3 regions of the Mesorhizobium sp. YR577 genome follow, and region 1 is predicted to be linked to each of the others. Evidence: riboswitches for the same ligand, from Rfam matches in the RefSeq annotation. Region 1 holds a riboswitch; each other region holds the start of a gene.
The links. A riboswitch is a leader RNA that binds a small molecule or an ion and turns the genes downstream of it on or off. The one in region 1 is predicted to bind cobalamin.

Region 2: linked by a shared signal. The riboswitch ahead of BM413_RS16615 (CbtB domain-containing protein) and the one ahead of BM413_RS20445 (TonB-dependent receptor domain-containing protein) in region 1 are both predicted to bind cobalamin.
Region 3: linked by a shared signal. The riboswitch ahead of BM413_RS30155 (ribonucleoside-diphosphate reductase subunit alpha) and the one ahead of BM413_RS20445 (TonB-dependent receptor domain-containing protein) in region 1 are both predicted to bind cobalamin.

The regions. Positions count from the first base shown of each region.
Region 1 is NZ_FPBI01000014.1:68,129-72,698, forward strand. It holds gene BM413_RS20430 (aromatic ring-hydroxylating oxygenase subunit alpha) at 1-866, shown strand, start outside; gene BM413_RS20435 (FAD-binding oxidoreductase) at 966-2,069, shown strand; gene BM413_RS20440 (hypothetical protein) at 2,073-2,321, shown strand; cobalamin riboswitch at 2,376-2,584, shown strand; gene BM413_RS20445 (TonB-dependent receptor domain-containing protein) at 2,779-4,570, shown strand, end outside.
Region 2 is NZ_FPBI01000010.1:216,412-220,981, forward strand. It holds gene BM413_RS16605 (MFS transporter) at 1-1,143, shown strand, start outside; gene BM413_RS16610 (aromatic ring-hydroxylating oxygenase subunit alpha) at 1,112-2,311, opposite strand; cobalamin riboswitch at 2,454-2,648, shown strand; gene BM413_RS16615 (CbtB domain-containing protein) at 2,685-2,864, shown strand; gene BM413_RS16620 (CbtA family protein) at 2,880-3,641, shown strand; gene cobU (bifunctional adenosylcobinamide kinase/adenosylcobinamide-phosphate guanylyltransferase) at 3,634-4,149, shown strand; gene cobO (cob(I)yrinic acid a,c-diamide adenosyltransferase) at 4,151-4,570, shown strand, end outside.
Region 3 is NZ_FPBI01000037.1:36,697-41,266, forward strand. It holds partial or broken gene BM413_RS30155 (ribonucleoside-diphosphate reductase subunit alpha) at 1-1,724, opposite strand, end outside; cobalamin riboswitch at 1,898-2,108, opposite strand; gene BM413_RS30160 (response regulator transcription factor) at 2,212-2,877, opposite strand; gene BM413_RS30165 (histidine kinase) at 2,874-4,385, opposite strand.

The sequences.
Region 1 (4,570 bases):
TCGACAAGAACCAGTTCGGCCTCAAGCCTGTCGCCTGCGAAAGCGTCGGCGGCTACATCTTCATCTGCCTCGCCAAGGAGCCGGCGGATTTCGCGCCGATGCGCGCGATGGTCGAGCCCTATCTCCTGCCGCATCGCCTGCGCGAAGCAAAAGTCGCTTTCGAAAGTACCATCATCGAGAAGGGCAACTGGAAGCTGGTCTGGGAAAACAACCGCGAGTGCTATCACTGCGCGGCGAACCATCCCGAACTTTGTAAGACCTTCCCGGAAGCTCCGACAGTCACCGGCGTCAACGGTGCCGAAAGCGACCCGGAAATGCTTGCTCATTGGGCGAAGTGCGAGGCTGTCGGCCTGCCGAGCAAGTTCCGCATTGATGCCGGTGGCCAATACCGCGCCACGCGTGCGCCGCTGCTGCGCGACGCCGTCAGCTACACCATGTCCGGCAAGCGCGCGGTGAAGAAGAACCTGTCGGATACAGTAACAGCCGACAAGATCGGCGCGCTGCTGCTCTATCACTATCCGACGACGTGGAACCACGTGCTCGGCGACCATGCCGTAACCTTCCGCGTGCTGCCGATCTCGGCCACCGAAACGGCAGTCACCACCAAATGGCTGGTCCACAAGGATGCGGTCGAAGGCGTCGACTACGATCTTGCCGAACTCACCCATGTCTGGACCGAGACCAACGACCAGGACCGCCGGATCGTCGAGGAAAATGCCTTCGGCATCAAGTCGCCGGCCTACGAGCCCGGACCTTACTCGGAAGAGCATGAGGGCGGCGTGATGCAGTTCGTCGAATGGTACTGCAACTTCATCGAACCGCGCCTGACCGAGGGCGAAAAGCCGGCGCTGCGCAGCGTGGCCTAAAACCATGAGCCCGAACCGTAGGACCGCGTTAGCGAAAAGTGGCTGCCGGTTTTCGGACAAGCTCATGGTCAATCAAACGGAACTAAGCGGATGAACGCGATGACGGAACTTTCCCTTTATCGGCATCTGGACGAGATGGTGCCGTGGAACGACCGGCTGCAGGTGCTGGAATGCATCGGCGTGATCGACGAGGCGTCGGAGGTGAAGACCTTCATCTTCCGCTCGGACAACCAGACCTGGTTCCGCTACCAGCCGGGGCAGTTCGTCACGCTGGAACTGCCGCTGGAAGACGGCCCGCTGATGCGCACCTACACGCTGTCGTCCAGCCCGTCGCGGCCGTTCTCCATCGCGGTCACGGTCAAGGCGCAGGCCGGCAGCGTCGGCACACGCTGGATGTTCGACAATCTGGTGCCCGGCGTCCACATCAAGGCCTACGGCCCGGCCGGCGATTTCTCCCATCACAACCATCCGTCGGCCAAATACCTGTTCGTCTCCGCCGGTTCCGGCGTCACGCCGATGATGTCGATGCTGCGCTGGCTGAACGATTGCGCGCCATGGACCGACATCGCCTTCGTCAACTGCGCGCGCCGCCCGGAAGAGATCATCTTCCGCAAGGAGCTCGAATTGCTCGGCAGCCGCATGCCCGGCCTGTCGCTCGGCTTCCTCATCGAGGAGCGCTCGAACCGCGAGGTCTGGAGCGGTCACATGGGCCGCATCGACGCCGTGCGCCTGCCGCTGCTCGCCCCCGATTTCCGCGACCGCGAAGTCTTCTGCTGCGGTCCAGACCCGTTCATGCGCGCGGTGCGCCAGATGCTCGAGGCTGCCGGCTTCGACATGGCGCATTATCATCAGGAAAGCTTTGGCGCGCCTCCGGTCGAAGTCGTTCCGGCGCCGTTCTCCGACGCCTCCACGCCCGCGCCCGATAGCGCGCCTGTCGAGCAGATCACCCCGATCCGCTTTGCGCTGTCGGATATCGATGCCGACTGCGTCTCCGGCCAGACCGTGCTGCAGACGGCCCGCGCTTCCGGCGTGCGCATATCAGCCGCATGCGAGTTCGGCCTGTGCGGCACCTGCAAGATCAAGAAGGTCTCGGGCGAGGTCGAGATGAGCCACAATGGCGGCATTCTCGACCACGAGATCGAGGACGGCTTTATCCTCGCCTGTTGTTCGAAGCCGCTCGGTGCGCTGACGGTCGAGGCCTGACCCATGGGTTCGCATTGGCAATCGGGCGCGATCGAGCGTTCCGCCGGCTCGGCTGCGTCTGTCGAAGACCTAGCCCTGTCGTGCCCGGAAGAGATCTTCCTGTCCTGGCTGCTATGGCTGCCGCAAGGCAGCGACATACGCACTGCCGCCGCCCGCGAAGTGGCGCGGCTCGATCGCCGCGCGCCGCTGCCCGATGACCTGCGGCGTCTGCGCGCACTTCTGATCACTGCCGCCGAGGGCGCGGCCTCATAGCATCTGATCTGCACAACCGGCCAAACCCGGTTGACGCTCGCCGGACGCACAGCTACCAGTGGAATCGGAATTGGTTCCGCTTCACGGCGGATGAAAAGGGAACACGGTGAGATCGACAGATCGAAGCCGAGACTGCCCCCGCAACTGTAGCCGGCGAGCTTTCTTTCAACCAGGCCACTAAAAGCGCTTCAGCGCGATTGGGAAGGCGAAAGACAAGCATAGACCCGGAAGTCAGGAGACCTGCCTTTTCCGGTCACCCATGCTTGAACACGGGGTGTGTTCAGGCGCGGTCGCCCGTGGCGGTGACATTTGAAAAAGTGTTGCCGCATGCCGGGGTTGGCCGAGGGTTCGATGTCGTCGTTTCATAGTCTGCCTGTCGATCATTTTCCTGTCTGCGGTTTGTCATCAAACCTTCGGGCGCGCTTTGCCGCCCGCCAAAAGCCTATCGGGGGCAGACATGCAGAAATCGACCATTTTGGCTGGCGCATTGGCGCTGGCTTTCACGAACAATGCCGGCGCGCAGGAGCTGGATGACGGCGCCGCGGACGTAATCAAACTCGACACGGTCGTCGTCACAACGCCGCTGCGGCGCGAGACCACGCTGGCGCGCTCGACCTCGTCGGTGACGGTCATCGACCGCAGGGAGATCGAGCAGTCGGCAGCACCCGACCTGCCGTCGCTGCTGAAGTCCTATACCGGCGTTTCGATCATTTCCTATGGCGGGCAGGGGGCGTCGGCCAATGTCTATCTGCGCGGCATGTCGGCCACCCAAACGCTGGTGTTGATCAACGGCGTGCGGGCAAGCTCGGCCACCAGCGGCACGACCTCCATCTTCAACATCCCGCTGGCTTCGATCGAAAGCATCGAGGTCGCCAAGGGCGCGCATTCGCCCCAGTACGGTGCCGACGCCATGGGCGGTGTCGTCAACATCATCACCAAACAGGGCGGAGCCTGCGCCGACGGCGGCAATGCCTGTACCACGCTCACCACCGGCGTTACCCATCCTTGGGGCGGCTATGTCTCCGGCACCGTCCAGGGCCGCAGCGAAAGCGGCGTGAACTACGCGTTCAGCGGCAGCCTGCTCGGCACGCGCGGCTATGACTTCACCACGCCGCTCGCCTGGGGTCACGAGCCGGACGATGACGGCTTCCTGCAAGGCTCGGCCAATCTTTCGCTGTCGAAGGAATTTGATTGGGGACGGCTCTATGCCGATGGTCTTTTCGCGCGCGGCCGCAGCCAGTACGACGCGACGTTCCCATCCGCAAACGAAGTCGACACCACGACCTTTGCCGGAAAAGTGGGCGCGCATGTTTTGCATTCCGACAGCTGGTCGTCGACGGTAGAACTCAGCTCCGGCCTCGATTACTCGACCAATTTCCGCGACGACGTGCCGGGTGGCGACAGCCAGTTCGACACGCAGCGCTACGGCATCTTCGCCTCGACCGAAAAACGCTTCGAGACCGGCAAGGCCAGCCACATCCTGACGGGCGGCGTCGAAGCCTATCGCGAGCAGGTCGATTCGACCGTCGACTTCGCCGTCGATTCGCGCGACCTGGCCGCACTTTTCAGCCAGTATTCGCTGGAGTACGAGGCGCTCCGCGTCGACACGGGCATCCGCTATGATCACAGCAGCCAGTTCGGCAGCGCCACCACCTACAATGTCGGCGCGAGCTACGAAGTGCTGCCCGATCTCGTGCTGCGCTCGTCCTACGCCACCGGCTTCCGCGCGCCGACCTTCAACGATCTCTATTATCCCGGCTATTCCAACCCGGATTTGAAGCCTGAAAAGTCGCGCTCCTACGAGGTCGGGCTGAACTGGCAGGCGACGGCTGGCACCAGCCTCGACCTCGCCTTTTACCAGACCTTCCTGACCGACGCGATCGCTTCCAACCCGCCGACCTACCTCCCGTTCAACGTCGCCAGCGCCCGCATAACCGGTTTCGAGGCGACGCTGGCGCACCGCTTCAGCGACGAATGGAGCGGCAAGGCCACGGTCGACATCCGCGAGCCGCTCAACCAGGACAATGGCAAGTACATTCCCTATCGCGACCGCTTCAAGGCAACGGCCGAACTCACTTACAGCCCGACCGAAGAGCTCGACCTGACGGCGAAAGTTCTCTACGGCGCGGCTCGCTATGCCAATGCCGCCAACACCGTCGAACTGCCGGACTACGTGACCGTGGACTTTTCGGCGCTCTACGCCCTCGATGCGCAGTCGCAGTTCAAATTCTCGGTCGAGAATATGTTCG
Region 2 (4,570 bases), on a different contig from region 1:
CGAACCTTTGCCACGCTCTATGCGCTGGAATCCTTTGCGCGCGCGTCAATCGCCAGCGTCGTTCCGATCCAGGCCTACGAACTCCTGCAGAACAAGCAGACTGTCTCTCTGCTCTACACGCTCGTTGCCTTCATCGGCCTTTCGGCAACGCTGTTCATGCCGATGCTGATCGGGCGTTTTTCGCGGCGCTGGATTTATACGACAGGCGTGGTGCTGCTCGCCGTCGGTTCGCTGCTGTTCATGACGCATTCGCTGCCGGGGCAGATGTTCGGCATGCTGGCCCGCGTCATGGGGGCGAGCGCGCTGGCGATCACGCTCAACCTCTACATCATGGACCACATCCGCAAGACGGACATCATGCAGGCCGAATCGCTGCGCATGGCGGCATCGATGATCGCCTGGACCGGCGGGCCGACGCTTGGCGTCTTTCTTTACACGCGCTACGGAATCTTCGTGACGCATGGCGTGGTGGTTGCCTTCGCGACGGCGCTGCTCGTCACCTTCTGGTACTTCCGCCTCGGCGACAATGCGCTGATCCGGCCGGGCAAGACGCGGCCGGCCAATCCGCTCAAGAATATCGGCCGCTTCGTCGCCCAGCCGCGGCTGCGGCTGGCCTGGGTTATCGCTTTCGGCCGCTCATGCTTCTGGACGACGTTCTTCGTCTACGGCCCGATCCTGATGGTGGTAACGGGGCAGGGCGAACTGGCCGGCGGCCTTCTGGTTTCGGCAGGAAACGCCCTTCTGTTCGCGGCCATCTACTGGGGCAGGGCTGGCCGGCGCTTCGGCGCACGAAACATCATGACGTTTGCCTTTTTCGGCATGAGCACGGCGCTGCTGCTGGCAGGCCTTGGCGGCGAGCGATTGCCGCTGGTCACCGGCTGCTTCCTGCTGTTCGGCGCGCTGTTTGCGGTGGCGCTCGATGCGCTCGGCTCCACGGCCTTCATGCGCGCGGTGCGCACCTATGAGCGGCCGCAGATGACCGCCGTTTACCGCACCTATCTCGACCTGTCGGAGCTTCTGCCGCCGCTGGTCTACTCGGTTGTGCTTGCCTTCTTCGGCCTTGGCGCGGTGTTCGTCACGCTCGGCGTCTTCACGGCCATCTGCGGCTTGATCACCTGGCGTTTTCTGCCGAAGTCGATGTGAGCGCCTGCGCATGCTGGCCGCGCACCCATTGATGAAAGCGCTGAAGCTCATATTCCTCCGGCATCAGCACGCCCGCCTCGTGGCGCAACGAATGCAGGCCTCTCTGGTTGATCTCGCAAATGGCTGCGTCCTCCTCCAGCACCTGGATGCCGAACCTGACGATGTTTTCGAGATCCGTCCCGCCTGACGTCAGCGCCTCAGGCAGGAACAGCCATTCCGCCACCAGTTCCGTCTGTTCCGGTCCCAGCGGCACCAGCCGCACGGTGCGGACATAATCGACATGGCCGACGACGAACATCGACGGCAGATGCGCGGCATAGGTCTGCCCGGCCCTGCGCTCGGCCTCTGTCAGTTTCGGAAAAGCCGGGCCATGAACGCGCCCGTCCTCAGACCACGTCTCGGCGCCGGCCCGCAGGCCGCCGGAATATTCGGGCGCATCATTGTCGGCATGAAGCGCCCATTCCGGATCGTCGTGTCGCGCCATCAGGCCGCGGCCATAGATCGGCACGAGATGCGACAGGGATTTATGGACGCCCGGGCAATGCAGGCACTCGTTGAAGTTTTCCCAAAAGATTTTCCAGTTGCAGTTCATCACCTTGCGAAAGGCATGGCCGGTGACGAGGTCTTCCAGCGGCCAGTTGCTAACCTCGGCGGAGCCGGCATCGAAAACATCTGCAGCCGAGCCTTGCACATCTTCGGCCAGATTGACGAAGACGAAGCCACGCCAGACCGACAGCGCCACGGGATAGAGCGGGTAGTCGGCCTTGTCGAAACCTTCGGGCAGCGATTTCGACGGCACGCGCACGAGATCGCCGCGCAACGAATAGGACCAGGCGTGATAGGGGCAGGTGAGCAGCCGAGCCTTCAGCCTGCCTTCGCTCTCGCCGCAAAGCTGCGAGCCGCGATGGCGACAGGTGTTGTGGAAAGCGCGCAGCACGCCGGTCTCGTCGCGGATGATGAGGATTTCCTGCGTGCCGAGTTTGAACACACGATAAGCCAGCGGCTGGGCGACATCGGCCTCGCGGCAGGCCATGATCCAGTTGCGATACCAGATCGCGTCGAGATCGCGCTGATATTCGGCGTCGCTCCAATAGGCGCGGGACGGAAGCGTCACCTCCGCCGTTCGAAGGCCGTTATAGGCTTCGCTTTCCGCTGGGCCTGCCGTCATCGCGCTGTCCTCCGGTGGGGTCAGCGGATACCTGTACGGAAAATTTGTCAATTCCGGCGACAGTTGCCCGATCGTCAAATTACGACCTTTCCGGCAGGAAAAAGGGCGGGAAATTGGTTTGCCGGGCGGCGGGTTTATCCTTATAGTCGCCGCTGTCGTCGGTTCCGCGAGGAATCAATAGGGAATGCGGTGCGGGCAAAATCTGCCCAAAGCCGCGGCTGCCCCCGCAACTGTGCGCGGCGAGCTCTCCCCAGATGCCACTGAGAATTTTCTCGGGAAGGCGGGGAAGGGTGCCGACCCGCAAGCCAGGAGACCTGCCGGCGACATTGGAAACTCTAGGTGCCCTCGGGTGGAGGGTGAAAGGTATTTGGAAATGAACACGGTTTCTTCGTCGCTCGGCGCAACAGCAGGTTTGGCCTCGCGCTCGATGCAGTTGGCAATGGCCGGTCTGCTCGGCCTCTTCGTTATCGGCTTCGTCGGCTTCTCGCATATGGAAGTCGTCCATAATGCCGGCCACGACTATCGCCACTCGATGGCGTTTCCCTGCCACTAACGAAGGACCGCTCCCATGACATTGTTTCGTAACGTCGTGTTCATCGCGGCGATCGCAGGGCTATTGTCCGGCATCGTCATGACGGCCATGCAGGCCTATGCGACCGTTCCGCTGATCCTGAAGGCGGAAACCTTCGAGAACGCCGGAGGCGGCCACGAGCACGCTGCTCCTGCCGCCGATAATGCGCAAACCGTGGCACCGACGGCTGAGGCCGCAGCACCTGCCCACGAGCATGACGAAGAAGGCTGGGCGCCGGCGGACGGTTTCGAGCGCTTCGCCTTCACAGCGCTTGCCAACATCGTCACCGGTATCGGCTTTGCGCTGGTTCTGGTGGCCGCTTCGGAACTCGCCGGTGGCATCCCCAACTGGCGCCAGGGCATTTTCTGGGGTTTTGCCGGCTTTGCCGTGTTCACGCTGGCGCCGGGCCTCGGCCTGCCGCCGGAACTGCCGGCCATGCCTGCGGCCGATCTTGCCGCCCGTCAGGTCTGGTGGATCGGTACGGTGGTTGCTACTGCCGCCGGCCTTGGCCTGATCGCCTTCCGCTCGTCGCTGGTGTTTTCGCTGATCGGCGTTGCGCTGATGGTCGCGCCGCATCTGCTTGGCGCGCCGCAGCCGGCAAGCCACGAATCGCCGATCCCGCCGGACCTGCATCACCAGTTCGTGGTCGCCGTAACCGTGACGAACCTGATCTTCTGGGTCGTGCTGGGTGCTGCCGTCGGCGTCATTCGCGGACGCTTCACCGGAACGGCGACAAGCCTGCGCGACAGCTTTGCCTGACGCCACTTCGCTGATCCTCCTGCTCGGCGGTGCGCGCTCGGGAAAGAGCGCGCATGCCGAGCGGTTGGCTACCGCATTCCCTGCGCCCTGGACCTATATCGCCACGGCGCAGGCTTTCGACGACGAGATGGTCGAGCGCATCGCGCTCCACCGCACCCGCCGCGCCGAAGGCTGGCAGACGGTCGACGCGCCGCTCGACCTTGCCGATGCCATTGCCGATGTGCCGGATGAACAGCCCTTGCTGGTCGATTGCCTGACGCTCTGGCTTTCCAATCATTTGCTGGCCGATCATGATCTGGAACGCGAAAGCGAAAGGCTGGAGGCCGTTTTGGCCAGGCCGCGCGGTCCGTGGTTCGTCGTCGCCAACGAGGTCGGGCTCGGCATCGTGCCGGACAACGCGCTCGCGCGGAAATTCCGCGATGCCGCCGGCCGGCTCAATCAAAGGATCGCTGCCCGCGCCGACCGTGTATTCTTCATGGTCGCGGGTCTGCCGATGCAGGTGAAATGAGATGAAAGAAATCGACGAAAAGGAAGCCGAGCGCCACAAGGCCAAGATGGCCAAGCGCAAGGCGGTGCAGGACGCCGAGGTGGCCGAGAAGACGGTTACCGAAAAGGGACTGCTGATCGTCAACACCGGCCCCGGCAAGGGCAAGACGACAGCCGCCTTCGGGCTGGCGCTGCGCATGCTCGGCTATGGCAAGCGCGTCGGCGTGGTGCAATTCGTCAAGGGCGCCTGGCACACCGGCGAGAAGGATGCCTTCGCCACCTTCGGCGGCCGCATGGTCTGGCACACGATGGGTGAGGGGTTCACCTGGGAAACGCAGGACATCAAGCGCGATATCGCCGCTGCAGAAGCCGCGTGGGCCAAGGCGGTCGAGCTGATCGCCGACCCGTCGATCAGCCTCGTCGTGCTGGATGAGCTGAACATC
Region 3 (4,570 bases), on a different contig from region 1:
CGTCCTTCGGCGTATTGAGTGTGATCTCTGTGCAGAGATTGGACGAATGCACGACGCCGATATGGCCCGGCGGCGAGCGGATATTGCAAGGGTCCTTGAACGTGATCCATGGATGCCCGGTCTCGAACAGCATGGTCAGCATCTTGCGCCAGAGATCGAGCGCGCGGACCTTTCTGAATACCTTGATGCCGCCGGCAGCAGCCTTCGCTTCATAAACCTCATAGGCCGTCTTGAAAGCCGAGCCGTAGAAATCGTGCAGATCCGGCGTCTCGTCGGGCGAAAACAGCGTCCACTCGCCATCAGTCTCAACGCGCTGCATGAACAGGTCCGGCACCCAGTTGGCGGTGTTCATGTCATGCGTGCGGCGGCGGTCGTCGCCGGTGTTCTTGCGCAGGTCCAAAAACTCCTCGATGTCGACATGCACGTCTCGAGATAGGCGCAGACCGCACCCTTGCGCTTGCCGCCCTGGTTGACGGCAATCGCCGTGTCGTTCACCACCTTGAGGAACGGCACCACGCCCTGGCTTTCACCATTGGTGCCCTTGATATGCGCGCCGAGCCCGCGCACCGGGGCCCAGTCATTGCCGAGACCGCCGCAATATTTGGCCAGCAGCGCATTGTCCTTCACCGCCTTGAAAATGCCGTCGAGATCGTCCGCAACGGTGGTCAGGAAGCAGGAGGAAAGCTGCGGCCGCAGCGTGCCGGAGTTGAACAGCGTCGGCGTCGAGGCCATGAAATCGAAGGACGACAGAAGGTTGTAGAATTCGATCGCGCGGGCCTCGCGGTCGATCTCGCGTGAGGCCAATCCCATCGCGACGCGCATGAAGAAAGCCTGCGGCAGTTCGAACCGCTTGCCTTTGGTGTGCAGGAAATAGCGGTCATAGAGCGTCTGGAGGCCAAGATACTGGAATTGCAGGTCGCGTTCGGGCTTCAGTGCAGAACCAAGACGAGCGAGATCGAAGCGGCCGAGTTCCGGATCGATCAGCTCAGCCTTGATGCCGGTCGCAATGTACTCCGGGAAATAGGAAGCGTAGCGTTCACCCATCTGGCTTTGCGTCGCCTGCTCGGTCCGACCCGTGACGAAGGTCAGCGCCTCACGCCGCAACCGGTCGAGCAGCAGACGCGCGCTGACCAGCGCATAATTCGGTTCGGTCTCGACAGCGTGCGCGCGGCCAGGATCGGCGCAAGCGAAAGCTCGTCCAGCGTGATGCCATCATAGAGATTGCGCCCCGTCTCGCCGAGGATCAGATCGGACGAAACCGCATCCAGCCCTTCACAGGCTTCCTCGACGATGCGGGCAAGCCGCGCCTTGTCGAACGGAACAAGGCTGCCGTCATCGGCCCTCACCTTCAGCGAAGGTGCGGCAATCTCGGTCGTAGCTGCCTTCGCAAGCGCCCGCTCACGCGCCCGCTCCTCGCGATAGAGTACATAGGCGCGCGCTATCCTGTGGTGCTCGCTTCGCATCAGCGCCAGTTCGACCTGATCCTGAATTTCCTCGATATGAAAGGTGCGGCCAGCATCGGCGCGCCGCGTCAGCGCATACACGACGTGCGACGCCAGTTCTTCCACGACATCGTGGACGCGCCGCGAGCCTGCCGCGACCGAACCTTCGACGGCGAGAAACGCCTTGGTCAGCGCAACGGTGATCTTGGAGGCGTCGAACGGCGTCACCGCGCCGTTGCGGCGAATGACGCGATAACCGGGCTCGGTCTGCCGATCTCCCATCTCGGTGAAAGTGGATGGAACCCTGTCGGTCCCGTTGGTCTGAACTGTCGAAGTCGCCGGCATCTTAAATCCCCGTAGTGTTGCAAGACGGGGATAACTGCGGACGCATTCCGATAGACCGTGCGACGCAAGCCGCACGAAGCAAGCGCACCACCGGGACACCCCGCCCGTGGACGTTCAAAATCTATCGCGGCAGGTCTCGTGGCTCGCAGGTCGTCGCTTCCGTCGGCCTTCCCAGCGCCTTGGCGCCAGTGGCGTTACTCGACTTAAGCTCACTGCTTACAGTTGCGGGGGCAGCGCCGGCATTGCGATATCGCGCACCGGCTTCCCTCTTAGCTCTCAAGCCCGAACAGACTCGAAAGAACCACGATATCTACATACTGTGCCAACGACACAGTAGACGTCAACAGCTTGTATTCGGATAGCACGGATAAATTCGACACGATCACCTATGGCCGGAACACATGCATTGGAATGGATTGGCCAGTTATCGCAGAGAGCTGGCCACCGGACGGTCGGAAGACGAAGAGACGTATTGAACAGCCATACGAATCAACTCGGGAAGATTGCGAGCGCCGAGCTTGATTTTGAGCTGTGAACTCATATTCACAACCGTTTTATAGCTGACGCCGAGATCATCGGCGATTTCCGCGTAAGGCTTGCCTTCTGCCAGCAGGGCAAGCGTCTGCAACTCTCGTGGCGTTGCCTCTGCGAGCAAGCCGCGGCTGCGCCCCGGCGTTCCGATGAGCGCCACCTGCAGAGCCATTTGATGACCAAGATAGGGTTTTCTGGCGCGCACTGACTCAAATGCTTCAAGAAAGTCGCGAGGACCGGCATCCTTCAATACATATCCGGTAGCGCCAGCCTTTAGTGCACGGCTCACGATGACGGGGTCGCTATGCATGCTGAAGACAAGAATTGGCGTGCGGGTGTCGTGAAGTCGCATGCGTCTGATCAGATCGAGGCCGCCAAGCCCGCCGCCCTGCAGGGCGAGGTCAATGACGACGACATCCGGGTGCTTGCGTCGGTAAAGGCGGTAGCCGGCAACGACACTGTCGGCCTCCAACATCTCGTGAACTCCCGCATCCTGCAGAATGCGCCGGCATCCCTGCAACACAATCGGATGATCATCGATGATGAGAACCTGCGTCATGGCTGTCCTACCCGAGTACCGTTCTGGCCGCGTGTGGATTGCTGCTGATTGAGCGGGATGGAAATTTCGAGACGGGTTCCAGCACCGGGTTGGTTCGTGATCGAAAAATTTCCGACAAGTGCACGCACGCGCTCTTCCATACCGGTCAACCCGAGACCACGGGCCGTTCCCGGCGCAAAGCCGCGCCCATCATCCTTGATCGAAAGTTGCAGCACAGTGCGATGCCCCGGATGCTCGCTCTCTTGACTGGTGGCCGGCTGCTCGCCCAATGCGACGTCTATGCTCCGTGCTTCAGCATGCCGAAGGACATTGGTGATTCCCTCTTGAATGCATCGGTGGATCGTGATGTTGACCGGATCATCATATCTGTCGGCAAGGCGGCCGACGGCAAGGGAGATCTTCGGCGTCGGTCCATGCCGTTGGAACTCGGCCAGCAAACCGGCAATCACTTCGGCAAGCGGAAGATGATTGAGTGCCATAGGGCGGAGCTTGTTGAGAAGGCTGCGGTTCATGGTCTGAATCTTGTCGGCAATCTCATCGATCGTCGCCGTACGTTCCCTCACCTGCCCCGCCACATTGTCCGGCAGGCTTCCTGCGAGGCGTTCCAGGGAAGCGACGTTGGCTTTGATGCCGAACAGGCAAGGGCCCAGTTCGTCGTGGAGCTCGGTGGCGACCTGCCGGCGCTCATCGTCCTGGACCGTAACCAGCTGATGATTCAGGTGCTCATTGTCGACCTTCGCGGCACCGAGCCGATTGGCGAGCGCGTTGAAACGATCGGTAATATCAGCCAGTTCCTGCACGTTTGGGCGCGAGAGGCGATGTCGAAACTGCCCCTTCTCGAGTTCACGCAGGCCATTCGCCAGATTTGTCAGTGGGTGAAGCACGCGCCCAAGCGCAAGGTAGAGTATCCCCAACACGATCAGGCCGAGTACGAGCGCTACAAGACCGAGAGACCGGGTGTCCTGCCAGACTTCGCCGATCTCGTCCGATGCGTGCCCGACAATGATAACCGAGCCGATGTGACGGCCGCCGGAAACGACCTGCATCTCGCGGCGAACGTCCTCGACGCGGACAATCGACGTAAACCACCGCGGCACGGCGACTTGATCGCCGACGACTGCGTTGCTGGCTGCCATCGGCAGAAGTGCGGCCCGGCCGCCGTCGGCATTGGTTACAAGTATTCGCACGTGACGCAGATTGCCTATCCGCAACGGAATATCCGCAAGCTGCAAGACCTCTGAGTCTGCGCCTTGCGGATGTTCGAGAACCTCGCGCACCAGACGTTCCGCGAGTTCCAGGGCCGCTGCCACCTCAACCTCGGTTGCCCGCTTGGCGTTGTAAACGATGAGAATGGCAGCGGTGATCGCTGCTACGAGACTTACGAGAATGATGGCTGAAAGTATCTGCCAGCGGATCGATAGCCTCTGCCACGGGCGGTATGACCACCCGTCCGTTACGCCACCGTGGGTTATCCGATCCGCTGCCTGCTCAAAAGTGCTGTCGGCCATCGCTTACCCTATCATTCGATCGGAATTCTCCAAACTTCCCAGAATTGGCGCGTAACGCGGGTTCGTTCTGGCCGTCGAACTGCATCAAACCTTGCACAGGTGGCTTTCCTCCAGCAAGGCGATTACAGGCGATCCCCGATTTCCCTCACTCTTCCTTCCCGGACATGGCCGGATTCCAACCGCAG